DNA from 3 places in the Massilia sp. NBRC 108631 genome. Region 1 is predicted to be linked to each of the others. Evidence: predicted binding sites of a transcription regulator. Region 1 holds the regulator's gene; each other region holds the start of a gene.
What was found. The regulator sigma-54, encoded in region 1, starts transcription at its own class of promoters, with help from an activator protein. The targets are predictions, from matches to a motif close to TGGCANGNAANCTGCTTT.

Region 1 (10,005 bases):
ATCTTCCGCACGCTGCCCATCATTTCGGAACTGGAAGCGGTGACCCTGACCCTGATCGACGAAGGCGGCGACATCCACACCGTGATGGGCAAGCTGGGCGTCAATTTCGCCGAGTTCCCGGACCTGCTCTTCGTCGAGGAAGTGGACGGGCTGGGCTTCGACCTGGGGCGCCGCAACGCCTATTCGCCCATCCCCCGGCCGCTGCTGGGCATGTACGACGCCTTCAAGCACGGCCACGCCTTTCCGCGTCCGCCGGAAGGGCTGCAAAGCGTGGCGCTGGTGCCGCTGCTGCGCAACAAGCGCATCATCGGCAGCCTGAACCTGGGCAGCGTGGACCCCACGCGCTTCACGCCCAGCCTGGGCACCGACTTCATCGAGCACATGGCATCCATCATCGCCATCTGCCTGGAGAACGTGATCTCCAACGAAATGCTCAAGTACATCGGCCTGACCGATTCGCTGACGGGCGTCTACAACCGGCGCTATATGGACCGGCGCCTGCTGGAGGAAATTGCGCGCGCGCGGCGCCAGGCCTACGACATCTCCCTCATGTACATCGACATCGACCACTTCAAGCGGGTCAACGACACGGTGGGCCACCAGGGCGGCGACGAAGTGCTGCGCGAAGTGGCGCAGCGCATCAAGGCCGAGCTGCGACTGTCGGACGCGCTGGCGCGCTTCGGCGGGGAAGAGTTCGTGGTGCTGCTGATCAACGCCGACCTGGACAGCTCCACCTTTGTGGCCGAGCGCATCCGCGCCGGCATAGCCGCCAGCATGATAGACGTGTCGCCCAGCGTGCGGGTTTCCATCACCGCCTCGATCGGCGTGGCCTGCCTGGACCGCAGCGACGCCGGCGCCACGCCCGAAGCCGCCGCCATGGAACTGATCGCCCAGGCCGACTCCGCGCTCTACCAAGCCAAGGACAGCGGCCGCAACCGCGTGCTCCCCTACCGTCCCGACGCCTGATACCCCGCTAAAGCAAGCTCAGCCGCATTGCACCAACCTCGGGGTCTGACCCCGAGGTTGGTGCAATGCGGCTCAGGCCGGTTGTAGGAGAGTTGGAAGGGTTGTCGGAATCAGGCGAGCAGCTGGCTTTCGGCGCGGGCGACGGCGTCGGCGGCGCCGCGCAGCACGACCACGTCGCCAGCTTGCAGCACCGTGCCGGGCGTGGCGTCGATGCCGCTCTTGCCGCGCCGGATGGAGGCGATCTCGGCGCCCGCTTCGCCTAGCGCCAGCTCGCCCAGCATCTTGCCGATGCAGCTGGCGTTCTCGCCCAGCGTGACCGAGTGCAGGCGCAGCATGTCGTCGTCCTCGCCGGCGTCGCTGGCGCCGTGGAACCAGCCGCGCAGCGACGCGTAGCGCGCTTCGCGCGCCACCTGCACGCGGTGCACCACGCGCCGCAGCGGCACGCCCAGCATCACCAGCGCGTGCGAGGCCAGCATCAGGCTGCCTTCCATCAGTTCCGGCACCACTTCGGCCGCGCCGGCCGCTTTCAGGCGGTCCAGGTCGGTATCGTCATGGCTGCGCACGATCACCGGCAGCGCCGGCGCCAGCTCGTGCACCAGGTGCAGCACGCGCAGCGCCGACGGCGTGCTGGCGTAGGTGATCACCACCGCGCTGGCGCGGTAGATGCCGGCCGCGATCAGGCTTTCGCGCCGCCCGGCGTCGCCGTAGGATACGTTGGCGCCGGCCGTCTGCGCCTCCTGCACCCGCTCCGGGTCCAGGTCCAGTGCGTGGTAGGCGATGTCCTCTTCACTCAATAGCGTGGCCAGGCTCTGGCCGCTGCGCCCGAAGCCGGCCACGATCACGTGCTTTTGCGTGCTCATGGTGCGCGTGGCGATCTTGGTCAGCGCCAGCGACTGCATCATCCATTCGTTGCTGGACACTTTCATCACCAGCTTGTCGGAATGGTCGATGACGAACGGCGCCAGCAGCATCGACAGCACCATCGACGCCAGCACCACCTGGATGATGAACGGGTCCATCAGCGCCACGCCGCCGGCCAGGTTGAGCAGCACGAAGCCGAATTCGCCCGCCTGCGCCAGCGCCAGGCCGGTGCGCATCGAGACGCCGTCGGACGAGCCGAACAGCTTGGCCAGCCCGGCGATCAGCGCGAACTTGAGCAGCACCGGCCCGGCCAGCAGCACCAGCACCAGCCACCAGTTCTCCAGCACCAGGCGCAAATTGAGCAGCATGCCGACGTTGATGAAGAACAGCCCCAGCAGCACATCGCGGAAGGGCTTGATGTCTTCCTCCACCTGGTGCTTGTATTCGGTTTCCGAGATCAGCATGCCGGCCACGAAGGCGCCCAGCGCCATGGACAGCCCGGCCTTCTCGGTGATCCAGGCCGCGCCCAAGGTGATCAGCAGCAGGTTCAGCATGAACAGCTCCTGCGAGCGGCGCTTGACCACGATGGCGAACCAGCCGCGCACCAGCTTCTGGCCAACGAACAGCAGCAGCACCAGCACGATGACGGCCTTGCCGCCGGCCCAGGCCAGCGTTTCGAGCAGGTCGTCCGGGTTTTTCGCCAGCGAGGGGATCAGGATCAGCAGCGGCACCACGGCCAGGTCCTGGAACAGCAGGATGCCCATGATCTTGCGGCCGTGTTCGCTTTCCAGCTCCAGCCGTTCGGTGATCATCTTCACCACGATGGCGGTGGACGACATGGCCAGCGCGCCGCCCAGCGCGAACGAGGCTTGCCAGCTGATGTTGATGCCGGGCAGCTGCCAGGCCAGCAGCCAGCCCAGCAGCATGGTGGCGGCGATGGTGGCCGTCACCTGCGCCATGCCCAGCCCGAACACGATGCCGCGCATGGCCATCAGCTTGGGCAGCGAGAATTCCAGGCCGATCGAGAACATCAGGAACACCACGCCGAACTCGGCCAGGATATGGCTCGCCTCGCTCTGCTCGGCCAGGCCCAGCGCGTGCGGCCCGATCAGGATGCCCACCGTCAGATAGCCCAGCATGGGCGGCAGGTGCATCATGCGGAACGCCACCACGCCCAGTACGGCGCTGCCGAGCAGCAAGAGGGTCAGTTCAAGCGGTGAAAACATGCGGCGGTTCCATTTAAGGGCTGATCCCGTTGTTTGTTGGGACTGGCAAGTTTTTTGCTTTCGCAATTCGGCTATACTTCCGGCATGAGTGTAACCGATGGAATTCCCATGCTGAAAGCTTTTGACAACAACACGGCCGAACGCGCGCTGGCGCTGGCCCGAGAAACCCTGCAGATCGAGGCGGACGCCATTACCGCCATGCATGCGCGCCTGGCCACCGACGACAGCGTCGGCAAGGCGGTCGCGCTGCTGCTGAACTGCAAAGGCCGGGTCGTGGTGTCGGGCATCGGCAAATCCGGCCACATCGCGCGCAAGATCGCCGCCACGCTGGCCTCGACCGGTACCCCGGCCCTGTTCGTACACCCGGCCGAGGCGGCGCACGGCGACCTGGGCATGGTGACGGCGGAAGACGCCTTCATCGCCATCTCGTATTCCGGCGAAAGCGCGGAGCTGATGGCCATCCTGCCGGTGGTCAAGCGCATGGGCAGCACCCTTATTTCCATGACCGGCAAGCCCGGCTCCAGCCTGGCCAAGCTGGCCGACGTGCACCTGGACGTGTCGGTGGCCAAGGAGGCCTGCCCGATGAACCTGGCGCCCACCGCCAGCACCACCGTCACCCTGGCGCTGGGCGACGCGCTGGCCGTGGCGCTGCTGGACCTGCGCGGCTTCAAGGAAGAAGACTTCGCCCGCTCGCACCCGGGCGGCGCGCTGGGCCGCCGCCTGCTGACCCATGTGCGCGACGTGATGCGCAGCGGCGACGCGATTCCGTCCGTGGGCCTGGACACCCGCCTGCCGGACGCGCTGCTGGAAATCACCCAGAAGGGCATGGGCATGACCGCCATCGTCGATGCCGACAACCGCCCGGTGGGCGTGTTTACCGACGGCGACTTGCGCCGCATGATAGAAAAAGTGCAGGACTTTAGCAAGGTGATCATCCGCGACGTGATGCACGCCAATCCGCGCAGCATTTCGCCGGACAAGCTGGCGGTGGACGCGGTGGCCATCATGGAGCAGTTCCGCATCAATCAAATGCTGGTGGTGGACGCCGAGGGCAAGCTGGCCGGCGCGCTGCACATCCACGACCTGACGCGCGCCAAGGTGATCTGATGAACAAGGCCTACAATCTTGAAAATGTGGCACGCGCGGCCAACATCAAGCTGATGATCTTCGACGTGGACGGCGTGCTCACCGACGGCAGCCTGCATTACGGCCCGGACGGGGAAGTGATGAAGACTTTCAACGTGCACGACGGCCTGGGCATCAAGCTGCTGCAGGAGGCCGGCATCCTGACGGCCATCATCAGCGCGCGCCGCTCGCCGCAGGTGACGGCCCGCGCGCGCGACCTGGGCATCGAGTTCGTGCACCAGGGCGGCCACGACAAGCTGACCCCGTTCAACGACCTGCTGGCCAAGACCGGCCTGCAGGCCGGGCAGGTGTGCTTTATCGGCGACGACGTGGTGGACCTGACGATACTGAAGCGTGTCGGCTTCGCGGTGGGCGTGCCGAACGGCCGCGCCGATGTGCTGAGCCGGGTGCATCACGTGACCGAGGCCCACGGCGGGCGCGGGGCGGTGCGCGAGGTGTGCGAATTCGTGCTGCGCGCCACCGGCAATTACGATAAGGTCATGGCCCAGTTCCTGGTCTGAGAAGGTAGATGATGCGGAGATTTAACCATGCGTAAGCGTACTGCGCACCGCTGGCGCTTGAGCATCACCCTGGTGATCGCGGTGTTTGTTGCCTTTGGCACGTTCTGGCTGTTGCAGCTGCTGAACCGGGGCGAGGAAGACATGCTGGCCGACAAGCGCCTGAACGAGCCCGACTACATCATCGAGCAGTTCAGCGTGGTGCGCATGACCAAGGAAGGCAAGCCGAGCTACATCGTGTCGGGCGACAAGCTGGTGCACCGCCCGATCGACGACGCCTCGGAGATCGACAAGCCGATGGTGCGCAACTTGAGCAGCACCCATCCGCCGATGGACATGACGGCGGAGCGCGCCCGCGTGGACGAGAACAACACGCGCGTGCAGCTGAAGGGCAATGTGAAGATAGACCGCGCGGCCCAGGGCAAGAGCCCGGCCATGCAGATGACGACGCAGGCGCTCACCGTCTACCCGGACGAGGACCGCATGGAAACCGACCAGCCGGTGCAGATCGTGCAGGGCGGCGCCACGGCGACCGGCGCCGGCATGAAGGCGAACAACGCCACGCGCCAGGTGTCGCTGAATGGACGCGGCCGGATTGTGTATCCGCCGCCGCAAACTAAATAGTGAATGGACAGACGATGAAAAAACTCCTGATTTCGGCGCTGCTGCTGTGCGCGGCCGGACTGGTGCAGGCCGAGAAGGCCGACTCCACCAAGCCCACGCTGATCGACTATGACAACGCGGACGTCGACGACGTCAAGCAGATCAGCACCTTCACCGGCAATGTGGTGCTCACGCGCGGCACCTTGCTGATGAAGGCGGCCAAGGCGGTGGTGACCAAGGATCCGGAAGGCTACCAGTATGTCACCTTGACCAGCGCCGGCGGCAAGCCCACCACCTTCCGCCAGAAACGCGACGGCGAAGGCGACCAGTGGATGGAAGGCGAAGCCGAACGCATCGAGTACGACGGCAAGAACGAACTGGTGAAGCTGTTCTCGCGCGCCAAGGTGCGCCGCCTGGAAGGCAGCAAGCCGAGCGACGAGGTGGCCGGCGAATTCATTTCCTACGACAGCCGTCGCGAGCAGTTCAGCGTGCGCAACACCGTCAGCGGCGAAGGCAAGACCGGCGGCGGGCGCGGCACCATGGTGATCCAGCCGTCCACGCCCAAGCCAGCCGCCCCGGCCGTGCCGGCGCAGCAGCCGCCGGCGGGGAAATAACGATGGCTGAAGCAATCCCAAGCTGCACCAGCACCCTGGTGGTGCGCGGCCTGCAGAAAAGCTACGGCAAGCGCCAGGTGGTGCACGACGTGTCGCTGCAGGTGGAATGCGGCGAAGTGGTGGGCCTGCTGGGCCCGAACGGCGCCGGCAAGACCACCTCCTTCTACATGATCGTCGGCCTGGTGCCGTCGGACGCGGGCAGCATCGATATCGCCGGCGTGGACGTGTCGAGCATGCCGATCCACCAGCGCGCCACGCTCGGCTTGTCCTACCTGCCGCAGGAAGCGTCGGTGTTCCGCAAGCTGACGGTGGAGGACAACATCCGCGCCGTGCTGGAGATCCAGCGCGTAAACGGCAAGGCACTGAGCAAGGCCGAGATCGACGAGCGCCTGGACCGCCTGCTGGCCGACCTGCAAATCGAGAAACTGCGCGAGAACCAGGCGCTGTCGCTGTCGGGCGGCGAGCGCAGGCGCGTGGAAATCGCGCGCGCGCTGGCCACCAACCCGCGCTTCGTGCTGCTCGACGAACCGTTTGCCGGCGTCGATCCGATCGCCGTGATCGAGATCCAGCGCATCGTGCGCTTCCTCAAGGAGCGCGGCATCGGCGTGCTGATCACCGACCACAACGTGCGCGAGACGCTGGGCATCTGCGACCGCGCCTACATCATCAACCAGGGCAGCGTGCTGGCGTCCGGCCGTCCGGACGATATCATCGCCGACGAATCGGTGCGGCGCGTCTACCTCGGCGAACACTTCCGCATGTAAGCCCGCCATGAAACAGTCACTGCAACTCCGCACCTCTCAGCACCTGGCGCTGACGCCGCAACTGCAGCAGTCGATTCGACTGCTGCAGCTGTCCACGCTGGAGCTGCACCAGGAACTGGAGCAGTTGCTCGGCGAGAACCCCTTGCTGGAACGGCTGGACGACCCGCTGGACCGCTCGCTGCGGCTGCTGGGCGACGGCGCCATCAACCCGACCCAGTCCACCGGCGCGGACGCCTCGCCGGCCGAAGTGGGCGCACCGGCGCAGGACAGCGCACCGGCCGGCGAGGGCGATCCCTTCGAGGGCGCCAGCGGCGACGGCGACAGCGCCAGCGGCGCCGAGGCCGATACCGACTGGAGCGACGCCGGCCGCAGCAAGGCGCCGGACGACGAGGACTCGCGCCCGCAGCTCGAAGCGAGCCACTGCACCCTGCGCGAGCACCTGATGGAGCAGATGCGCGTGACCGTGCAGCAGCCGCGCGACCGCGTGCTGATGGAACTGATCATCGATGCGCTGGACGAAAACGGCTACCTCGAAGAGCCGCTGGAGGAAATCCATGCGCGCCTGCCGGAAGAGGCGGACGTGGAGCTCGAGGAACTGCAGACGGCGCTCACGCTGCTGCAAAGTTTCGACCCTATCGGCGTGGGCGCGCGCAGCGCGTCCGAGTGCCTGGCGCTGCAGATCAAGCGCATGCCCGGGGTGCCGCTGGTGACGCGCCGCATGGCCATCTGCATCGTGGAAAAGCACCTGGCCTGGTTCGCGCAGCGCGAATTCAACAAGCTGAAAAAAGCCCTCGACTGCGACGACGAAGACCTGCGCGAAGCGCAGGCGGTGATCCGCCAGTGCAATCCGCATCCGGGCGCCGAGTTCGCCTCCGACGTATCCGACTACGTGGTGCCGGACGTGATCGTGAAGAAGGCGCGCAACGGCTGGCAGGTCACGTTGAACAACGACGTGATGCCGCGCCTGCGCGTGAACGCGCTGTACGCCAACATGCTCAAGCAGGGCAAGGGCGAGTCGGCCATGGGCGCGCAGCTGCAGGAAGCCAAGTGGCTGATCAAGAATATGCGCCAGCGTTTCGACACCATTTTGCGCGTGGCGCAGGCGATAGTAGAAAGACAAAAGAACTTTTTCAGCCATGGCGCCGTTGCCATGAGACCCCTTGTGTTGCGTGAAATTGCTGATACACTGGGACTACACGAGAGCACTATTTCTCGCGTAACAACTCAGAAATACATGCTGACTCCGCATGGGATGTTTGAGTTGAAATATTTCTTTGGCAGTCACGTCGCCACCGAAGCAGGAGGAGAAGCATCCTCGACGGCGATACGGGCGCTGATTGTGCAATTGACAGGAGCTGAAGACCCGAAAAATCCTTTATCCGACAGTAAGATTGCGGACATGCTGGGTGAACAGGGCATGGTAATTGCGCGACGGACTGTTGCCAAATATCGCGAAGCCTTGAAAATCCCTCCGGTAAGTCTGCGTAAAGCTTTGTAGTTTTACTTGGGTTCCCCTGCGCGCCAAAAACACCAAAGCGTACGAACCCTTATCTTTAGGAGTGTGTATGAATCTCACCATCAGTGGACATCATCTCGAAGTGACCCCCGCCATCCGTGAATACGTGCAGAACAAGCTGGAACGGGTCAAGCGCCATTTCGATCAAGTTATTGATATTGCTGTCATCCTGACTGTAGATAACCTCACCGAGAAAGACAAAAGGCAGAAGGCCGAGATCAACCTGCGAATGTCCGGCAAGACTGTGTACGTGGAAAGCCTGTCGCAAGACCTGTATGCTGCCATCGATACGCTGATCGACAAACTGGACCGCCAAGTGATGAAGTACAAAGCCAAGGTGCAGGAGCATGGCCACGACGCCATCAAGCACCTCCCGGACACGTACGAACCTGCCCCGACCGCATAACGGGTCACCGGCACTCCCAACAAAGGGCGCATCTGGCGCCCTTTTTTGCGGCCGCGCTAAAATGGGGCTCTAACAATTCCAGAGACATCCAGCATGAGCGAGCACGTCCTTACCCAGGTTGCCAACGGCACCGGCTTCATCACCCTCGACCGCCCCAAGGCGCTCAATTCCCTGTCCCTCGATATGGTGCGCAGCCTGACCGCCGTGCTGCTGGACTGGCGCGGCGACAGCAGCGTCGCCGCCGTGGTGATCCGCAGCAGCAGCGCAAAGGCCCTGTGCGCCGGCGGCGACATCCGCTTCTTCCACGAGGTGGGCAACGCCACGCCGCAGGGCGGCAGCGCGCTGCTGGAGGACTTCTTCACCGAGGAGTACGCGCTCAACCACCTGATCCACTATTACCCTAAACCGTATATCGCGTTAATGGACGGCGTGGTGATGGGCGGCGGCATGGGCATTGCGCAGGGCGGTCCGGGCTGCCGCGTGCGCATCGTCACGGACCGCACGAAGATGGCCATGCCGGAAGTGAATATCGGCCTGTTCCCGGACGTGGGCGGCAGCCATTTCCTGTCGCGCGCGCCGGGCAGCCTGGGGCGCTACCTGGGCCTGACCGGGCTGACCGTGGGCGCGGCCGACGCGCTGTACGTGGGCCTGGCGGACCATTATGTGCCGGCCGATGCCTGGGACGCGCTGCGCGACCTGCTGGAGGCGGTGCCGGGCGCCGAACTGCCGCAAGCAATCGATGCTTTCGCGGCGCCGTTCCATGCCGGCGCCGGCGTGCTGGAAGCTGAGCGTGCCACCATCGAGCGGCACTTCGCGGCCGGCAGCGTGGCGGCCATCATGGCTTCGCTGGCGGCCGACGATGGCGTGTTCGCGCAGGCGGCGCTCAAAGCCATGCAAAGCCGTTCGCCGCTGATGATGTGCGTGACGCTGGAACTATTGAACCGCGGCGCGGCGCTGGACGTGGCGGACTGCCTGCGCATGGAGCGCAACCTGGTGCGGCGCAATTTCGAACATGGCGAAGTGCTGGAAGGCGTGCGCGCGCTGGTGATCGACAAGGACAACGCGCCCAAGTGGTCGCCCGCAACGGTGGCGCAAGTAACGCCCGGGATGGTGGCAGGATTCTTCGCACCGCCGTGGCCGGCGCACGCGCATCCGCTGCGCCACCTGTGATGGCACGCGGTCTGCGCAGGGCGGGGTAGCGAAGCGTAACCCGCCGTTACGACTGTTCCCGATGGCGCAAGACAACTTGCTCCGTCGGGTGGAAGTGCCGGGCCAGGCGTTCGGCCATGTACACCGAGCGGTGCTGGCCGCCGGTGCAGCCCACCGCCACCGTCAGGTAGCTGCGGTTGTCGGTCTTGAACGACGGCAGCCATTTGCTGACGAAATCGCGGATGTCCTTGAACATC
Region 2 (10,005 bases), on a different contig from region 1:
GCTTGATGGCGTCGGTCGGGATGGCGGAAATGTCGGCGCCGCTTTCGCCGCGGCCGGGAGAAGTCTGGGTGTAGATCAGCGAGCTGGCGTTCTTGCGCTTGCCGTTGATCAGGATCAGCACCCGGCTCGGCCCCATGTTGCGGATCTCGTAGGGATCCAGCAAGGAGGTCGCGTCGTTGACCGGGGTTTGCACGGTGTTAAAGGACGGCACGCGGAACTGCAGCGATTTGTCGAGCGAGTTCTGGCCGGTCTTGGTCAGTTCGCGCGCGCCCAGGATGTCGATCGGCACCGGGGTGTCGACCAGGGTGCGCTGTGCGCCACGGCTGCCGGTAGAAACGATTACCACCTTCTGGATGTCGTCCGCCGGTGCTTCGGCGGCAGCCGGTGCGGTGGCGGCGGGCTTGACTTCCTGCGCCAGGATGTAAGGGCTGGCGGACAACATCAACACTGCAAATGGAAAGCTCTTCTTCATGGATCTTCTCTCTTGTAACGGTGTTTTCTAGGTATGTAGGCGCTTGTGGCGGGTGTTACGAGGCTGAATGTAATATGTAACATTGCTATGAGTCCATTCATAAAGGTTATGGGAGCAGGAATACAACGTTCCACGACATTTCGCGAAAAGTGTTGTGATACTTGGTACTTTTCCTGTGTAAGATGAGGACGCACCCCGTCCGCGCGGCGGACGATACCACTTTATTTTTTTGGTGCGACTGCGGGGAAAATCGGGCCGCGCGAACGGCGGCCCGTCGGGTCAGCGGCGCGGCTTGCCCGGCGCGTTTTTCGGTGCTTTTTGCGCTGCGGAGCCTGCGGAATAAAGGGTCTTCGCGTCCTTGTGGGCCTGGTCGATGTTGCGCAAGGCCTGGTCTTCGTCGTGCTTGACGAAGAACTCGGCGTCCTGCGCGGCTACTACCAGTTTGATGGCGGCGGCGTCGGCCAGGTGGTACTTCTCGACGATCAGCGTGGTCACTTCGTCGAGATACTCTTCGTATGTCATTTCACTTGCCATTTCATTTCCTAAATGTGTCGCCGAAGAAATCGCCCTTGTTCCAGCTTGGCCTGTCGGCGGCGTTGGCGATCTCCAGCGCGATGTTGTAATTGAGCTGCGCGAAGCGCGCAGCGGCGTCGAAATTGAACGGCAGCTTCAGGTCGTCCGTCGGCTGGTGGTAGTTCGTGCTCAGGAAATGCTCCCACTGCTTGGCGCCGTCTTCGCCCTTCTGGAACGAGGCCATGCCGGTGGCCAGGAAAATCGAAGGGATGCCCTGGCGCACGAACATATAGTGGTCGGAACGGGTGAACAGGCCCTGCTCCGGCCACGGGTCGGGAATCAGCTCCAAATTCATCGGCTTGAGCGCGCGCGTCAGGTTGCCCTTCAGGCTGGAATGCTCGGCGCCGAAGGCCATCACGTTCTTGAAATCGAAGGTCAGCAAGGGCATGTCGAGATTGACGTTGGCCACGATGGCGCCGGCCGGCACGGTGGGGTTGGTGGCGAAGTAGTCTGCGCCCAGCAAGCCTTTTTCTTCGCCGGTGACGGCCACGAACAGGATGGAGCGCTTGGGCTTGACCTGGCCCTGGCTGAACAGGCGCGCCGTTTCGATCAGCGTGGCCACGCCGGAAGCGTTGTCCATGGCGCCGTTGAAGATGTTGTCGCCGCTCTTTTCCTTCACCTGGCCCAGGTGGTCCAGGTGGGCGCTGAACACCACGTATTCGTTTTTCAGCTTGGGGTCGCTGCCCTCGATCATGCCGACCACGTTGCTGCTCTTCAGGTCGTTGCGCGTGCTTTGCGAGGCCATGCGGGCCGACACGCCCAGGTCGCCGCGCTGCACCGGCTTCTCGGCCGCCACCTGCTCGTAGATGGCATCCAGCTTCAGCCTGGACTGCGCGAACAGCTTGCGCGCGGCCGGGATGCTGAGGCTGTACCGGTTTTGCAAGGTCGGCTGCTGGTGCGCCGCCACCCCGTTCTTGTCCACCCAGCTCATGCTGGGGATGTAGCGGTAATCCTTCAGCTTGGCGAACGGCACGGCTTTTTCCGAGCCCGGCGTGGGAATGGTGATCATGCCGACGGCGCCGTGGCGGGCGGCCGCTTCGCGCTTCAGCTCGCCGCTGGCGAAGTGCGCGCCTTCCTCGGTGGGGAAGCTGCGCGGCTTGCCGGACAGGACCACGACGATCTTGCCCTTCACGTCCACACCCGCGTAGTCGTGGTGCTTGAGACGGTCCGCCTCGATGCCGTAGCCGACAAACACCAGCGGCGCGCCAACGGCAGACTGGTCTTCCAGCAGGCTGCCGGAGGTTACGTACTCGTCCAGGTAGGCCAGCTTTTCAGTGCCGGCCTTGCCGCTCAGCTCCAGCACTGGCGATTCCTGCACCAGGCGCGTGGCGCGCAGCGGCACCTGCTGCAGGAAGCTGCCCTGGTCGCCCTTGGGCGCCAGGCCGTATTGCAGGAACTGCGTGGTGACGTAGTGCGCCGCAATGTCGTAGCCCCGGCTGCCGGTTTCGCGGCCTTCCAGCAAATCGTCCGCGAGGAAGGTCAGGTGGGCCCTGATCATGTTTTTGTCGGCGCGGATGTCTTGCGCATTTTGCGCGTGCGCGCCGGCCGCCAGGGCCAGCAGGCCGGCCGCCATTAGGGAGCGATGTTTCAGCACTATGTCTTCCTTAGTCTTGTTAAGTTGGGCGCTTCGGGATATCCAGGCCGCGCTGCACGGCGGGTCGCGCCAGGCAGCGTTCCAGCCAGGCCGGCACGCGCGACAGGCTGGCGTAGTCCACCAGCTCGCCCGCGCCGTAGAAGCCGATCAGGTTGCGCACCCAGCCTATCATGGAGATGTCGGCGATGGAATAGCCGTGGTCCATGATGTAGTCGCGGCCTTCCAGGCGCGCCTCCAGCACCGCCAGCAGGCGCTTGGTTTCATTCACGTAGCGCTGCAGCGGGCGTTTGTCCTCGTATTCGCGGCCGGCGAACTTGTGGAAGAAGCCCACCTGGCCGAACATCGGGCCGATGGCGGCCATCTGAAAGAACACCCACTGGATGGTTTCGTAGCGGGCGGCCGGGCCGGCCGGCAGGAACTGGCCGCTTTTCTCGGCCAGGTAGAGCAGGATGGCGCCCGATTCGAACAGCGCCAGCGGCTTGCCGCCCGGACCGTCGGGGTCGACGATGGCGGGAATTTTGCCGTTCGGGTTGAGCGACCTGAACTCCGGGGTATTGTTTTCGTCCTTCATGATGTCGACCAGGTGCGGCTCGTAGGCCAGGCCGGTTTCCTCCAGCATGATGGATACCTTGACGCCGTTCGGCGTCGGCAGCGAATACAACTGGATACGTTCGGGGTGCTGGGCGGGCCAGCGCTGGGCAATGACAAGGTCGGACATGGTGGTCTCCATCTTCAGTGAGAGATGGGAGTGTAGCGTTTGTGCGCAGACCGTGCTGGCACGGCCACGCAGGGCGGGTCAGCGGGAACCGCGTCACCCGCCGGGCGCGGCCGGCGGCGCTAGTCCTGCCACGCCTGCGCCAGCACCGCGCCGCAATCGGCGCGCGCGTCCAGCGAACCGAACACCCGCCCCCACTCGCTGTCGTAGCGGCTGGCGAGGAAGGCCTCCGCGCTGGCCTGCGAAGCCGACTCGCGCATCAGCACCGCCTGCGCCGCCAGCATCAGCTTCTGCGTGTAGCGCCGCGCGCCCGCTTCCAGCTGTTCCGGCGGCTGCCGCAGCGCGTCGCGCAGCCCGGCGATTTCCCCGCGCAGCCGCGCCTCGTCGCCGGCGCGCCGCTGCAGGTCGTCCAGCAGCACCTGCATGCTGTCCGGATGGCGTGCGATGGCGCGCAGCACGTCCAGGCACATCACATTGCCCGAGCCCTCCCAGATCGAATTGACGGGCGCTTCACGGAACAGGCGCGCCATCGGCCCGTCCTCCACGTAGCCGTTGCCGCCGAAAACTTCCATCGCCTCGCCCGCCATCTCCACCGCGCGCTTGCAGATCCAGAACTTGGCGGCAGGCGTGACGATGCGCTTCCACGCCTGCGCGGCCTCCCCCTGCTGGCCGAACGCGTGTGCCAGCTGCATGGACACGCGCAGCGCCGCTTCGCTCTCCAGCGCCATGTCGGCCAGCACGGAACGCATCAGCGGCTGCTCGAACAAGGTGCGGCCGAAGGCCTTGCGCTGGCGCGTGTGGTTCAGCGCCTGCACCAGCGCCTGGCGCATGAAGGCCGCGCTGGAGATGCTGTTGTGCAGCCGCGTGTTGGTGGCCATCTCGATGATGGTGGGGATGCCGCGCCCCTCCTCGCCCACCATCACGCCCCAGGCGCCGTGGAACTCCACTTCGCTGCTGGAATTGGAGCGGTTGCCCAGCTTGTCCTTCAGGCGCTGGATGTGGATGGGATTCTTGCTGCCGTCCGGGCGCCAGCGCGGCACGTAAAAACAGGACAGGCCGGCATCGGTGCGCGCCAGCACCAGGTGCGCGTCGCACATGGGCGCGGAGAAGAACCACTTGTGGCCGACAATGCTGTATTCGCCGCCGCGCCCGGCCGCGCCGCCGGCGTGGGTGGCGCGGGTGGTGTTGGAGCGCACGTCGGTGCCGCCCTGCTTTTCCGTCATGCCCATGCCGACCATGATCGATTGCTTGGCGGCGGCCGGCAGGTCGCGCGCGTCATGCTCGCTGGAGAACAGCAGCGGCTGCAACTGCGCAAACAGCGCCGGTTCCTGCTGCAGCACCGGGATGCAGGCAAACGTCATGCTCACCGGGCAGAAGGAGCCGGCTTCGATCTGGTTGTGCAGGTACTGGCCGGCGGCGTAGGCGGTCCATGCGCCGGCACGCTGTTCGGTGAAAGGCTGCGACACCAGGCCGTGGCGGCGCGTGATGGCCAGGAATTCGTGCCAGCTGGGATGAAACTCCACCACGTCGATGCGCTCGCCGGTGCGGCTGTGCGTGTGCAGCTCGGGCGGATGGCGGTTGGCCAGTTCGCCCATGCGGATCACGGCCTCGCTGCCCAGCAGTGCGCCCTGGCCGGCCAGCGCGTCGGCATGCCAGCCTGCGCCGCCGCGCGTCACGGCGTCCCGCAGCAGCGGGTCGGTCAGGTAGAGGTTGTAGTCTTTCAGCTCGGCAGCCTGGTTGCTGATCTCGTGGGTTTCCCATTGCATGGCGGTCTCCGTTGTCCGGTCGATTGATCCGATCGAATTAGTATAGGATTAAAGTGTGTTCAGCATGTTCGGATTCCACCCATGACAGATTCCAGCCGCGCGGCGCGCCAGAAGCCCCGCCGCAGGCCGCGCCAGGCACGCTCCTGGGCCACTTCGCTGGCCGTGCAGGAAGCCTTTGTTCGGGTTTTGCTGGCGCGCGGCTACGACGGCGTGACCATCCGCGAGGTGGCGGCGGTGGCAGGTGTGGGCATCGGTACGTTCTACGAGTACTTTCCCAACAAGGAAGCGCTGGCCGCAGTCTGCCTGCGCATGCGCATGAAGGCAGTGGTGACGGAGCTGGCCGCGCTGGCCGGCGCGGACGGGCCGGTGCACGGCCTGGTGGACGCCCTGCTGGACCGCATGGTGGAGCGCTTTGCGGGCCGCGCGGCGGAGTGGCAGGCGCTGCTGCAGCTGGAACGGCGCATCTCCACGCCGGAAGCCTATTCCCGGCTGTACCGCCTGGCCACCGACATGTGGGCGGCCGCGCTGGCGCGCGCGGCGCTGCCGGCGCAGGCGGCCTGGGTGGTGCACACCGCGTCCTACAGCGTGCTCACCCAGCGCGTCATGGAAGACGACCCGCGCACGGACGCGGCGGCCCTGCGGCGCCAGCTTGGCGTGCTGGTGCACGCCTACCTGGCGGAGCAAGGCCGGGGCCACGGCTAGCCGCGGCGCGGCGCATGGCGTACCATCTGCAACATCCCCACCACACCGCGAGACCGCCATGTTCAAATCCATCCGCCTGCTGCCCCTGCTGCTGGCCGCTTCCAGTGCCTGGGCGGTATCGCTGGCCGACCTGTCCAACAAGGACGTCAACGGCGCCCTGAAAGCCGCGCTGGAACGGGGCTCCACCGCCGCGGTCAGCAAACTGGGCGCCGAGAACGGCTTCCTCAACAATGAGAAAGTGAAAATCCAGCTGCCGCGCGTGCTGGAACAGGCCCGGCCCATCCTGAAAATGACGGGGCACGCGCAGCAGCTCGACGACCTGGTGGTGTCGATGAACCACGCGGCCGAGGCGGCCGTGCCGATGGCCAAGCCGCTGCTGGTGGACGCAGTCAAGAACATGACGCTGACCGACGCCAAGAACATCCTGAGCGGCGGCGACACGTCGGTGACGCAGTTCTTCCGCGAGAAGACGGCAGCCCAGCTGAGCGTGAAATTCCTGCCCATCGTGAAAAAAGTGACCGACAAGTCCGACCTCTCGGCCAAGTACAACGGCGCCCTGTCCCAGGTGTCGAAAATGGGACTGGCGCCGGCCGGCACGGTGGAAGACTATGTGACCCAGCGCGCGCTGGATGGGCTGTTCACCATGATAGGCGAAGAGGAAAAGGCGATCCGCAACGATCCGCTCGGTACCGGCAGCAAACTGATAGGCAAAGTGTTCGGCGCCCTGAAGTAGCAGCCAGGCGAATACTTTTTGTCGGGAAACTTTACACGGGCCGCCGACACGCCACGCCAACCCCTTGATTTATCAACAGTTGCAAATCAGGCATAAATTATGCTTTAGATTTCTCATTTGTTAATATTTCTGGGGGACCAAGTATGAAGCGCCTCTTTCTCGCGGCCCTGCTCGCCGTTTGCACCGCACTGGCCCACGCCGACATCATCTTCGACAACGGCCTCGGACAAGATTTCTCTCCGCGCAGCGGCTACTTTTCCACGGCGCTACAACAGCAGCGCCTGTACGACGATTTCAGCCTGGCCGGCACCTACGACATCGGGCACGTGTTTTTCCAGATGGGCCTGACGGAAGATCCGTTCTTCGGCTCCTTCACCTTTACCATCTACAACGACGCCGGCGGCGGCGCGATCGGCGGCGCCATCTACACCCGCACGCTCAACGTTGGCGACTACACGGCGGTACCGAACAGCATCATCAGCTACCCGTTCAGCACCTTCTACGACGTCACCTTCGCCACCGACGGCCTGACCCTGGGCGCCGGCAACTACCTGCTGAGCTTCTACGGCCTGGACCTGGAATTCCGCACCGCCAACACCGACGCCCCGAACGGCTACTTGCTGTGGCAGCAGGAAGACACCGGCGACGTGTTCGCCATTGATGGCGGCCTGCCCTTCCGCCTGGACGGCAGCGTACCGTCCAGCACGGTCCCTGAACCGTCCAGCCTGCTGCTCTCGGCCGCCGCGCTGGCCGCGCTGGCCTTCCACCGCCGCCGGCGCCAGCACTAAGCCGCCAGCAGCGGACTCCCCCTCTCCACCAGCAAGTCGGTGAACGCGCGCACCCGCAACGGCATATGGCGCTGGTTGCGGAAAATGGCCGACACCTCTTCCGTGTCGCCCGGATTGTAGCCGGACAGCAGTTCCACCAGCCGCCCGGCCTGCAGCTCGGCCGCCACGTGGAGCATGGCCAGCCGGCTGACGCCCAGGCCGTCCAGCGTGAGCTGGCGCATGGTTTCACCGTTGTGGGTGAGCATGCCGTCCTGCACCGGCAAGTGCACAGTCTGGCCGCCGAGGCGGAACGGCCATTCATCGAGCGGACGGCGGAAATTGAAGCAGCGGTGCCGGGCCAACCCGCCCGGCTCCTGCGGGACGCCCCCCTGTTGCAGATAGCGCGGCGCCGCCACCACGGCGCGCCAGCTGCGGCCCGGCACCCGGGCGTGGAAACTGGCGTCGGCCAGCGGGCCCATGCGGATGGCCAGCGGGCGCCCCGTCATCAACGGTCCCGCCATCCGGGCCGAAGGCGGCACGGTGCAGACCATCGCCTGAGCCGGACTGCGGATTGCAAATTCCGGCTTCCGGATTCCGGCCGCCTATTCCGCGGAATCGGCGCTGCGGGCATGCTGCAGCGCTTCCCACAGTTCGCGGTACTCGAGCCGCTCGGCCATCGCCTCGATGCCGCGCGCCAGCGCCGGGTGCTGCGGCGCCACGCGCAGCAGCAGTTCGTTTAGCTGCTTGCGGTCCAGGTGCTGCACCGCGTTGCACAGCGCGCTGTAGGTGGCGCCGTCCAGCGCCTGCACATCGCCCGGCAGCAGCACCGCCGGGGCCGGCGCGGGCTCGGCTGCGGATGCGTCAGCTCCGGCCCCGCTGCCGTCACCGGGTCCAGGCTGCGGACGCGCTGCCTGGACCGGCTGCGGCGCGGCGGTCGGCAGCGTTCCGAGCTGGCCGACGTCGCTCAAGCCGCCCGGCGGCGGCGCTTGCTGCGCATCCATCCGCGACAGCGCCAGCACCTGGTCTATCAGCGCCAGCAAATGCTTGCCCGAGTAATGGATGAAGCGCAGGTTTTCCAGCTCGTCCTGGCTCAGCGACTGCGAGCGCGTCATCAGTTCCGAGAAACCGATCACCGCATTGAGCGGCGTGCGCAATTCATGGCTCATATTTGACAGGAACACGCTCTTGGCGCGGTTGGCCGCCTCGGCGCGGTCCAGCGCGGAGGCCAGCGCCCGCGTGCGCTCGTCCACCAGCTGCTCCAGCCGGCTGCGGTAACTGGCCAGTTCCCTCTCGGCCAGCGTGCGCTCGGCGTCGATGTAGGCCAGGCGCTGCTGCGTCTCGCCAATCCAGCCCAGCACGCTGTCGCGCGGCGCATCCGGCAGCGGGGCGGAAAAGTCGCCGCTGCCCAGGCGCGCGATGTGGCCGTACAGCTGCGGTACGCTGCCGCCCAGCACCGCCAGCACTTCGCCGCGCGCCATCCATACCAGCGCCAGCAGCATCGCCACCAGGCACAGGAACACCACGCGCAGCTGCAGCGCGCGCTGCTCGCTCAGCCGCACCGCCTTCAGCGTGCGCTCGTCCGTCATGACCGCGAACTGGCGGATAGGCTCCATGATGGCAGCCTTGGCCTGGTGATAGGCGGCGTCGTGCAGCACGGCGATGGCGCGCGCGCGGGCCGCCGCGCCGCCCGGCGTGCCAGGCGCAGCCTGCTCCACCAGGCGCATGGCGGCGAATTCGGTGGCCGTCAGCGCGTCCGAGCGCTGCCTGGCCTGCTCCAGCACGGCGATCTCCTGGGCCATGAAACCGGCGCGCCGTATCAGCTCGTGCAAGGGCACGGCGTTGCCGGGCGGGCCGGTAAAGCTGGCGCCGGCGGGCACCAGGTCCCAGTAAATGTCGGGATGCTTGGCCGAGCGCGGCAAGCGCCCGTCGCGCACCGCCAGGATCTGCTCGAAGTGCTGCTTGTAGACCGGATCGCCGGTGGCGGCGAAGCTGCGCGCCATGCGGGTCAGCTCGTCCGAGGACTGGCGCAGTTCGCTGGCCAGGAAGGTGGAACGCTGGCGCACGTCGTTGGCAACGTCGATCTTCTTCTCGGCCCGCACATAGAACACGAAGCTGGCGGCCAGCAGCAGCGACACCGCCAGCGTCAGCCAGAGGTGCACGGACAGGCGGGACAGGCGTCGGTTGGGGGCGGCCGTGCTGAGCATAGTCGTTCAGGTCTGTGAGGGCGCGCTCATGGTATGCCTATCATCCGGCAGGGGCAAGCGATGTTGCAATTGACTCCCGCGAATTTGCAGTTCGTCGCAAAAACCACCACAGCGGCGCGGGCGAAATTACAATGGCCTCACTGACAACTTGAATAACCCAGGGAAAACCATGCGCCGTCTCTTGATTCAAACCGCCATCGCCACGCTCGCCTTCACCAGCTCCGCATACGCGGACGAACAGGTGCGCACCTTGCAGCCGTTCACCGCCATCGACAGCAAAGGGGCGTACAGCATCGTGGTGGAGGGCGGCAAAACGCAATCCGTGAAACTGTCTGGCACCGACAAATTCATCGGCAACCTGGTGACCGAAGTGGTGAACGGCGAACTGAAAATCTACCACCGCGACGGCGGCGGCAAGAACGCCAACGGCGATCCGCGCATCATCATCACGGTGCCGTCGCTGGTCAAGTTCATCGGCG
Region 3 (10,005 bases), on a different contig from region 1:
GGCCCGCGTTCAGTACCCACGGCCCTTGCGCCCACTCGGCCTGCAGGTAGGGATCGGTGCTGCTGACCTTGTCCGTTTCTTCGCGCCGCAGCCTGCCTTGCACGCCAAGTTCGGCTCCGCTGAAGTTCTCGTAGCCCTTGCGGTCATCCTTGGAGCGGCCGTACTCGATGCCGGCCGTGGAGGTCAGCTTGCCGCCGGCCAGCGCCCGCACGTCCACCCAGCTGATGTCGGCGCCGCTGAAGTCGCGGTCGAAATCGACCACCCCGCCGGAATGGCTGGCCGGCGCCTGGAAGGCACGCGAAAAGGCCTGGTACTGGATGACCTGGCGGTTGCCGCCGTAGACGGTGACGCGCAGCTTGCTGTCGCCGGCGCCGAGTTTGTGTTCCCACGCCGCGCCGATCTGCTGGTGGTCTATGCTCTTGCGGGTGTTGTAGCGGTCCGCAAAAGTGCGTTTGGGCGTTGCGGTGTCGGTGGCGTCGGTTTCGCCGGCGCGCGGATCGCGCTGCCAGGTGGCCCAGGTGACGCCCAGCGGATCTTGCGTGTCGTGCTGGCGCAGGCCGCTGGCGGTGATGGTCAGCTTGCTGCCGGCGACGGGCGCCAGGGTCAGTTTGGCGTAGGCCTGGTCGCGCCGCGCTGCGCCGTGGTCGCGGTAGCCGTCGGTGTCGAAGCGGGAAACGTCCAGCACGTAGCCGATGCCGCCGGACTTGCCCTGCGCATTCACGTCCAGCTTGCGGGCGCCGTCGCTACCGCCCGACAGCGTGCTTTCCACGCTGGGCGCGCCGTCGCCTTCGCGCGTGAACAGCTGCACCACGCCGCCGGCGTGGTTGCCGTACACCGCCGAGAACGGGCCGCGCAGCACTTCGATGCGCTCTGCCATGTCGAGGTTGAAGGTGGCGGCCTGGCCTTGGCCGTCCGGCATGCTGGCCGGGATGCCGTCTGCGACCAATTTCACGCCGCGCACGCCGAAGGCGGAACGGGCGCCGAAGCCGCGCGACGAAATTTGCAAGTCCTGCGCGTAGTTTTGGCGGTTCTGCGCCACCAGCCCCGGCACCGAAGCCAGCGCTTCGGAGGCGTTTACGCGCATCTGGCTGTCGCGGATGCGCTCGGCGCCGATCACGTCGACGGCGGCAGGGAAATCGAAACTGCTGTGTTCCACGCGGCTGCCGCTGACGATGACCACCGGTGCTGCAACAGCTGTCGCAACCTCGGCCGCCTCGGCCGCGTGGACGGCCGGCGTAAGCGGCAGCGCGCCGGCGGTGAACAGGGCTGCGACAGCCTTCAAACGAAATCGGTGCTGCATGGTCAATCTCCTTGGTTGAGTTCCGCGCCTGCCTGGCGGGGGCCGGCAAGTCTGCTTCAACCCGTAAGCAATATACCTGCCATCACGCCGACGCGACGCGCCTGTGGCATGGCGTTTGCATGGTCTTGCGCACGCGCGCGCATTCCGCAGGCGCGATCTTTCCAGAGGCAGCCATGAAAATCCCGTATTGTCTGCGCGCCGCGAGCGTGTTTGCAACCCTTTCCTGCGCACTGGCGCAAGCCGCCCTTGCAGCGCCGCTGGCCTATGTGCCGAACGAAAAGTCCGGCACGGTGAGCGTGGTCGATACCGCCACCGACACGGTGCTGCGCAGCCTGGCGGCCGGCAAGCGCCCGCGCGGCATCGCGGCGGTCCCGGGCGGCACGCGGCTGTTCGTCACGGACGCCGGCAGCAACACGCTGCTGATACTCGACAGCGCGGGCGGCGCCGTGCCGGCGCCGCTGGCGTTGGGCAAATCGCCCGAAGGCGTGAGCGTGTCACCGGACGGGCGCTACGCCGCCGTCGCGGTAGAGGAGAGCAACAGCGTCACCCTGGTGGACGCCCGCAGCGGCGCCCGGCTGGCCGATATTCCGGTGCAGGGCCGCAACCCGGAGCACGCCGTGTTCAGCCCGGACAGCCGCTGGCTCTACGTCAGCGCCGAGGAAGCCGAGCAGGTGGACGTGATCGACGTGGAACAGCGGCGCCAGGCCGGCACGGTGGCGGTCGGCCTGCGCCCGCGCGGCATCGGCTTTTCGCCGGACGGCAGCCGCGCCTATATCGCCTGCGAGCTGGTCAATACGGTGTACGTGGTGGACACCGCCACCCGCAGCACGCTGGCGAAGATACCGGCCGGACGCAACGCCAACGGCATCGCGGTGCACCCCAGCGGCAAGCAGGTCTATGTGTCGAACGGCACGGACGGCAGCGTGATGCTGATCGACACCGCCACCCATACCGTCAGCGCCACGGTAGCGGTCGGCAAGCGACCCTGGAACATGGCCCTGACGCCGGACGGCGCCAAGCTGTACGTGGCCAACGGCCGTTCCAACAGCGTCTCCGTGATCGACACCGCCGCCGCGCGCAAGGTGGCCGACATCGGCGTGGGCGAACTGCCCTGGGGCGTGGCGATTCCCTGACTGCGGTCACACCTGCAACAGCCGCCGTGGCACACCTGTTCAACTTTGGAACACCTTGCAACAGCGCGGGCACCGTTCTAGCCGCAGCAGGGGCTGGCACGGTGTTTGCGGAATAGAGGGTGCAAGTCCAACCCACATTGAAGAAAGAGGATGACATGAATCTCGCGGATATCAACAAACTGGGTGTCGCCAACCCTTTCAAACAACGCTACGACAACTACATCGGCGGCAAATTCGTCGCGCCGGTTAAAGGCGAATACTTCGCCAACCTGACGCCGATCACCGGCCAGCCGTTCTGCGAGATCGCGCGCTCCACGGCGGAAGACGTCGAGATCGCGCTGGACGCCGCGCACGCCGCCAAGGAAGCCTGGGGCAAGACCTCGCAGGCCGAGCGCGCCAACATCCTGAACCGCATCGCCGACCGCATGGAGCAGAACCTGCAGCTGATCGCCACCGCCGAGACCATCGACAACGGCAAGCCGATCCGCGAAACCATGGCGGCCGACATCCCGCTGGCGATCGACCATTTCCGCTATTTCGCGGGCTGCATCCGCGCCCAGGAGGGCTCGGTGGCGCAAATCGACGACACCACCTACGCCTATCACTTCCATGAGCCTCTCGGCGTGGTGGGCCAGATCATTCCGTGGAACTTCCCGATCCTGATGGCGGTGTGGAAGCTGGCGCCGGCACTGGCGGCGGGCAACTGCGTAGTGCTGAAACCGGCCGAGCAGACCCCGGCCTCCATCCTGGTGCTGGTGGAACTGATCGGCGACCTGCTGCCGCCCGGCGTGCTGAATATCGTCAACGGTTTCGGCCTGGAAGCGGGCAAGCCGCTGGCCTCGAACAAGCGCATCGCCAAGATCGCCTTTACCGGCGAAACCGGCACCGGCCGCCTGATCATGCAGTACGCCGCGCAGAACCTGATTCCGGTCACGCTGGAACTGGGCGGCAAGTCGCCCAACATCTTCTTCGAGGACGTGATGGCGGCCGACGACGACTACTTCGACAAATGCCTGGAAGGTTTCGCCATGTTCGCGCTGAACCAGGGCGAGGTGTGCACCTGCCCGTCGCGCGTGCTGATCCAGGAATCGATTTACGAAGCCTTCATCGAGCGCGCCCTCAAGCGCGTGGCCGCCATCAAGCAGGGCAACCCGCTCGATTCGTCCACCATGATAGGCGCCCAGGCTTCGCAGGAGCAGATGGAAAAGATCCTGTCCTATATGGATATCGGCAAGCAGGAAGGCGCCCAGCTGCTGGCCGGCGGCGCGCGCAACGTGCAGGGGGGCGAGCTGGAAGGCGGCTACTACGTCACGCCCACCGTGTTCAAGGGCGACAACACCATGCGCATCTTCCAGGAAGAGATCTTTGGCCCAGTGGTGTCGGTCACCACCTTCAAGGACGAAGCCGATGCGCTGCGCATCGCCAACGACACGCTGTACGGGCTGGGCGCCGGCGTGTGGACCCGCGACGGCGCGCGCGCTTTCCGCATCGGCCGCGGCATCCAGGCCGGCCGCGTGTGGACCAACTGCTACCACCTGTATCCGGCGCACGCCGCCTTCGGCGGCTACAAGCAGTCCGGCATCGGCCGCGAGAACCACAAGATGATGCTGGACCACTACCAGCAGACCAAGAACCTGCTGGTGAGCTACAGCCCGAAAGCGCTGGGCTTCTTCTGAGAGGAATGCCATGAAAGCAGCCGTAGCCCGCGTTATCGCGACTGGCCCCGCACTGGAAATGATCGCCGAACTGCGCCACAAGCACGGGCCGATCATGTTCTTCCAGTCCGGCGGCTGCTGCGACGGCAGCACGCCGATGTGTTACCAGGCCGGCGAGTTCAATCTGAGCGACACCGACGTCTACCTGGGCAATTTGAACGGTGCGCCGTTCTACATGGGGCTGGAGCAGTTCGGCTACTGGGAGCACACGCAGCTGATTATCGACGTGGTGCCGGGGAACGGCGGCATGTTCTCGCTCGATAACGGCACTGGCCGCCGGTTTCTCACCCGCTCGCGGGTGTTTACCGACGAGGAATGCAGGGAACTGGGCCTGCCGTAATTTTCCGTTCAAAAAAAATCATACTTAGAGAAGAATAGAGGAGAAGACTGTGCAAAAAACTATCATGGGATCGTTGCTGGCTTCGTTGCTGGCGTCCGGCGGCATGGGGATGGCCTGGGCTGCGGGCGGCGCCGCCGTCACCACCAGCATGCTGGAAGGGGCATCGAAAAATACCGCTGCCGTGCTGTCGTTCGGCATGGGCTCGGAGGGGCAGCGCTTTTCGCCGCTGACCCAGATCAACACCGCCAACGTCGGCAAGCTGACGCCGGCCTGGTCGTTTTCCTTCGGCGGCGAGAAGCAGCGCGGCCAGGAATCGCAGCCGCTGATCCACAACGGCAAGATGTTCGTTACCGCGTCCTATTCCCGCATCTTCGCGGTGGACCTGAAGAACGGCGCCAAGCTGTGGAAGTATGAGCACCGCCTGCCGGACGGCATCATGCCGTGCTGCGACGTGGTCAACCGCGGCGCGGCGCTGTTCGACAACCTGGTCATCTTCGGCACGCTGGACGCGCAGCTGGTGGCGCTGGACCAGGACACCGGCAAAGTCGTCTGGAAGGAGAAAGTGGACGACTACGCCGCCGGCTATTCGATGACGGCGGCGCCGCTGATCGCCAAGGGCCTGCTGCTGACCGGCGTGTCCGGCGGCGAGTTTGGCATCGTCGGCCGGGTGGAGGCACGCAACCCCAGGACCGGTGAGCTGGTCTGGTCGCGCCCCATGGTGGAAGGCCATATGGGCCACAAGTACGACAAGGACGGCAACGCCATCGACAACGGCATCACCGGCACGCCCAACAAGACCTGGCCGGGCGACCTGTGGAAAACCGGCGGCGCCTCCACCTGGATGGGCGGTACCTACGATGCGACCACCGGCCTGGCCTACTTCGGCACCGGCAATCCGGCCCCGTGGAACAGCCACCTGCGCCCCGGCGACAACCTGTACTCTTCCTCCACCGTGGCACTGGACGTGACCACCGGCCAGATCAAGTGGGCTTACCAGAACACGCCGAACGACGCTTGGGACTTCGACGGCGCCAACGAGTTCGTGACCTTCGACATGGACGGCAAGCGCTACGGCGGCAAGGCCGACCGCAATGGCTTCTTCTATGTGAACGACGCCAGCACCGGCAAGCTGCAGAATGCTTTCCCCTTCGTGAAGAAGATCACCTGGGCCACCGGCATCGACCTGCAGACCGGCCGCCCCAAGTTCATCACCGAAGGCCGTCCGGGCGACCCGACCAAGGGTGAGGAAGGCAAGAAGGGCAAGACCGTGTTCGCCGCGCCGGCCTTCCTGGGCGCCAAGAACCAGATGCCGATGGCCTACAGCCCGCAGACCAAGCTGTTCTACGTGCCGGCCAACGAGTGGGGCATGGATATCTGGAATGAACCGATCAGCTACAAGAAGGGCGGCGCCTACCTGGGCGCGGGCTTCACCATCAAGCCGCTGTTCGACGACTACATCGGCGCGCTGCGCGCGCTCGACCCCAAGACCGGCAAGATCGCCTGGGAAGTGAAGAACAACGCGCCCCTGTGGGGCGGCGTGATGGCCACCGCCGGCGGCCTGGTGTTCTACGGCACACCGGAAGGCTACCTGAAAGCGCTGGACGCCAAGAGCGGCAAGGAACTGTGGAAGTTCCAGACCGGTTCCGGCGTGGTGGCGCCGCCGGTCACCTGGCAGGAAGGCGGCGTGCAGTACGTGGCCGTGGTGTCCGGCTGGGGCGGCGCGGTGCCGCTGTGGGGCGGGGAAGTGGCCAAGAAGGTCAATTTCCTGGAGCAGGGCGGTTCGGTGTGGGTGTTCAAGCTGATGAAGTAGAACGGATCGATTGCCTGGTGTCTTTTTCTGGCGGCCTCGGTCGCCAGTTTTTTTGCCTGATTTTTTTGGAGAGCAGCAAATGCAGACGACTTACATGCCGCCAAGCGCATTCTCCGCGCAAGCGGCCATTCCCGACATGGATGCCTACGAGGCACTGTGCGCCCACGCGGAGCGCGACTACGAAGGCTACTGGGGCATGCTGGCCCGCGCCAACCTCGATTGGCACGTGCCGTTCACGCGCGTGCTGGACGAACGCGAAGCGCCGTTCTACCGCTGGTTCGACGACGGCCGCCTGAACGTCTCCTACAATTGCCTGGACCGCCACATCGAGCGCGGCCTGGGCGACAAGACCGCCATCATCTTCGAGGCGGACGACGGCGCCTTCACGCACGTGACCTACAGCGGCCTGCATGCCAGGGTGTGCCGCATCGCCAACGGCCTGCGCGCGCGCGGCATCGGCAAGGGCGACCGGGTGGTGATCTACATGGCCATGTCGGTCGAAGGCGTGGCCGCCATGCTGGCCTGCGCGCGTATCGGCGCCACCCATTCGGTGGTGTTCGGCGGCTTCTCGGCCAAGGCGCTGCAGGAACGCATCGTGGACGCCGGCGCCGCGGCCGTCATCACGCAGGACGAGCAGCTGCGCGGCGGCAAGCGGCTGCCGCTGAAATCCATCGTCGACGAGGCGCTGGCGCTGGGCGGTTGCGGCAGCGTCAAGCACGTGATCGTCTATCAGCGTACCGGTGGCGGCGTGACCCACGTGTCGGACCGCGACATCTGGCTGCACGACCTGATGGCGGACCAGCCGGAGCAGTGCGAGCCGGAGTGGGTCAACGCCGAACACCCGCTGTTCATCCTGTACACCTCCGGCTCCACCGGCACCCCGAAAGGCGTGCAGCATTCGAGCGGAGGTTATCTGCTGTGGGCCGCGCTGACGATGAAATGGACCTTCGACATCAAGCCGGACGACGTGTACTGGTGCACCGCCGACATCGGCTGGGTCACGGGCCACAGCTACATCGCCTACGGGCCGACGGCGGTCGGCGCCACACAGGTGATCTTCGAAGGCGTGCCGACCTATCCGGACGCGGGCCGCTTCTGGCAGACCATCGCGCGCCACGGCGTGAGCATCTTCTACACTGCGCCCACCGCCATCCGCTCGCTGATCAAGGCCTCGGACATGGACCCCACGGCGCACCCGCGCAACTACGACCTGTCCACCCTGCGCCTGCTCGGCTCCGTGGGCGAGCCGATCAACCCGGAAGCCTGGCGCTGGTACCACCAGAACGTGGGCGGCGAACGCTGCCCCATCGTCGACACCTTCTGGCAAACCGAGACCGGCGGCCACATGATCACACCGCTGCCGGGGGCCACGCCGCTGGTGCCCGGTTCGTGCACGCTGCCGCTGCCGGGCATCATGGCCGCCGTGGTGGACGAGGCGGGGCACGATGTGCCGGACGGGCAGGGCGGCATCCTGGTGGTGAAGCGTCCGTGGCCGTCGATGATACGCACCATCTGGAACAACCCGCAGCGCTACCGCAGCAGCTACTTCCCCGAGGAGCTGGGCGGCAAACTGTACCTGGCCGGGGACGGCGCGGTGCGCGACGAGGACAGCGGCTACTTCACCATCACCGGCCGCATCGACGACGTGCTCAATGTATCGGGCCACCGCATGGGTACGATGGAGATCGAGTCCGCGCTGGTGGCGCATCCGCTGGTGGCCGAGGCGGCCGTGGTGGGCAAGCCGGACGACACCACCGGCGAGTCGATCTGCGCCTTCGTGGTGCTGAAAAAAGCGCGGCCCGGCGGAGCGGATGCCAAGGCGCTGGCGCAGGAACTGCGCAACTGGGTGGGCAAGGAGATCGGGCCGATCGCCAAGCCCAAGGATGTGCGCTTCGGCGAACAGCTGCCTAAAACCCGCTCGGGAAAAATCATGCGCCGTTTGCTGCGTGTGCTGGCGCAGGGCGGGGAAATCACGCAGGACGTCTCCACGCTGGAGAACCCCGCCATTCTCGAGCAGCTGGGCAAGGCAGTGTAGAAAATAGGAACACCTGCGGCGCGCTTGTGATCCGTATTCTGATCCGTATTGACACAACAGCGGCCGCGCGCCGCAGGTCTCTCCCTCTGATGCATACCCGGCACGCAACTTGCCCCTTAGGTGGTGCACCGAACGCGGTGCACTCAAACATAAAACCAAGGGAGACTGGAATGAAAAAGATCATCACGGGCGGCATCGCCGTTGCCACTTTCGCAGCGCAGCATGCCGGCGCGGTTGATTTCAAAGCTGGCGACTGGACCGTGGGCGTGGGCGGTATCGTCAACGCCTACTACACCCAGGTATCGTGCTCCGGCGATGCCGTGGGCGGGCTGGCGCTGGCCGGCAAGGGCCTGGGCTGCGGCGGCCAGGACGACCGCAGCACCATCGGCAACGGCCTGCTGCCCAATGGCCTGGTTACCTCCGCCAGCTCCAACCTGGGCGGCTACGACGTCAAGGCGCTGATCGGCATCTACCACGCCACCGCCACCGACAGCGCCATCAGCCAGAACAGCAACGTGGACGTGCGCCAGGCCTACTTCACCTTCGGCACGGCCGACATGGGCACCATCAAGATGGGACGCGACAACGGCCTGTTCGGCGCCGGCGCCATTTTCGGCGACATGACCCTGATCGGCGCCGGTGCGCCGGTGCAGGCCACGCAGCGCGGCCGCGTCACGCTGGGCCACATCGGCGCAGGCTATAGCTACGTCGGCTACTATGGCCAGATCGCCTACAGCTCGCCGAAGAGCAGCGGCTTCGGCGTCGACGTGGCGCTGGTAAGCCCCGTATCCGACACGCCGCTGCTCACGCCGTCGGTGTACTCGACCAAGACCAGCCCGCAACTTCAGGGCCAGCTCACCTGGAGCGCGGGCGGCGCCAAGGCCTGGCTGGGCGCCAAGGGGCAGAAGTTCGAGTCGGTGACCCCCGGCGTGAACGACTTCACCATGCGCGCCTTCGAAGTGGGCGCCTCCTACAACGAGGGCACGCTCGGCCTGCTGGCCAACTTCCAGGGCGGCAAAGGACTGGGCGTGCTGTCCGACGCGGACCAGGGCGAAACCACGGCGCGCAACTACTTCGTACAGGGCACCTACAAGGCCACCGGCAAGATGAAACTGGGCCTGGGCTATGGCATCAGCAAAAACAGCGACAACACGGCGGGCACCGGCGGCTTGAAATCGAACGCCAACCTTACGCTGGGGGCGTACTACACGCTGAACAGCGCCATCACGCTGGTGGGCGAAGTGGGGCAGACCCGTTCCAAGGGCTTCAACGGCAGCGAAGCGAAGATGAGCGGCGCCTCGCTCGGCGGCATCATCTTCTTCTGACCTGCGGAGGCTGGCGGCGCTATGATGGCTCACTCGGTACTCAACGTTTTGCGGCGCATGGCGATGCTGCTGCTGGCGCTCTTGCTGTCGGCGCCGGGCGCGCCGGCGGCGGCCGGTGTGCTGGACCGCGCCGCCGTGGCGCAGCGCTTTCCCGCGCCGCTGATGGTGGGCGAGCGCGACGCGGCGCTGCCGGTGTGGCCTTTGTACCGGCAGAACGCGACGGCGACGGAACTGGTGGGCTATGCGTTCGAGTCCATCGACCTGGCGCCGGTGGCAGGTTTCGCCGGCGTGCCGCCTAACCTGCTCATCGCGCTGGATGCGAAAGGCGCTTTCCTTGGTGTCTCGGT

Region 2: the regulator sigma-54 is predicted to act here: its motif matches at 6,644-6,661, upstream of AC6H42_RS31525 (PEP-CTERM sorting domain-containing protein).
Region 3: the regulator sigma-54 is predicted to act here: its motif matches at 1,405-1,422, upstream of AC6H42_RS15095 (beta-propeller fold lactonase family protein).

What each region holds. Positions count from the first base shown of each region.
Region 1 covers NZ_BAAKJE010000245.1:10,874-20,878, reverse strand. Annotated here, with positions in the region: gene AC6H42_RS26300 (GGDEF domain-containing protein) at 1-966, shown strand, start outside; gene AC6H42_RS26295 (monovalent cation:proton antiporter family protein) at 1,077-3,053, opposite strand; gene AC6H42_RS26290 (KpsF/GutQ family sugar-phosphate isomerase) at 3,162-4,160, shown strand; gene AC6H42_RS26285 (KdsC family phosphatase) at 4,160-4,699, shown strand; gene lptC (LPS export ABC transporter periplasmic protein LptC) at 4,727-5,320, shown strand; gene lptA (lipopolysaccharide transport periplasmic protein LptA) at 5,335-5,913, shown strand; gene lptB (LPS export ABC transporter ATP-binding protein) at 5,916-6,677, shown strand; gene AC6H42_RS26265 (RNA polymerase factor sigma-54) at 6,685-8,175, shown strand; gene hpf (ribosome hibernation-promoting factor, HPF/YfiA family) at 8,243-8,599, shown strand; gene AC6H42_RS26255 (enoyl-CoA hydratase/isomerase family protein) at 8,693-9,769, shown strand; gene rapZ (RNase adapter RapZ) at 9,816-10,005, opposite strand, start outside.
Region 2 covers NZ_BAAKJE010000290.1:11,613-21,617, reverse strand. Annotated here, with positions in the region: partial or broken gene AC6H42_RS31560 (TonB-dependent receptor plug domain-containing protein) at 1-442, opposite strand, end outside; gene AC6H42_RS31555 (hypothetical protein) at 752-994, opposite strand; gene AC6H42_RS31550 (M28 family peptidase) at 1,008-2,639, opposite strand; gene AC6H42_RS31545 (glutathione S-transferase N-terminal domain-containing protein) at 2,659-3,357, opposite strand; gene AC6H42_RS31540 (isovaleryl-CoA dehydrogenase) at 3,477-5,120, opposite strand; gene AC6H42_RS31535 (TetR/AcrR family transcriptional regulator) at 5,202-5,822, shown strand; gene AC6H42_RS31530 (DUF4197 domain-containing protein) at 5,881-6,555, shown strand; gene AC6H42_RS31525 (PEP-CTERM sorting domain-containing protein) at 6,699-7,343, shown strand; gene AC6H42_RS31520 (LysR substrate-binding domain-containing protein) at 7,340-7,828, opposite strand; gene AC6H42_RS31515 (histidine kinase dimerization/phospho-acceptor domain-containing protein) at 7,925-9,526, opposite strand; gene AC6H42_RS31510 (GIN domain-containing protein) at 9,696-10,005, shown strand, end outside.
Region 3 covers NZ_BAAKJE010000134.1:11,946-21,950, forward strand. Annotated here, with positions in the region: gene AC6H42_RS15090 (TonB-dependent receptor family protein) at 1-1,300, opposite strand, end outside; gene AC6H42_RS15095 (beta-propeller fold lactonase family protein) at 1,474-2,433, shown strand; gene adh (aldehyde dehydrogenase) at 2,589-4,109, shown strand; gene AC6H42_RS15105 (DUF779 domain-containing protein) at 4,120-4,488, shown strand; gene AC6H42_RS15110 (PQQ-dependent methanol/ethanol family dehydrogenase) at 4,592-6,298, shown strand; gene acs (acetate--CoA ligase) at 6,378-8,333, shown strand; gene AC6H42_RS15120 (porin family protein) at 8,504-9,658, shown strand; gene AC6H42_RS15125 (4Fe-4S binding protein) at 9,680-10,005, shown strand, end outside.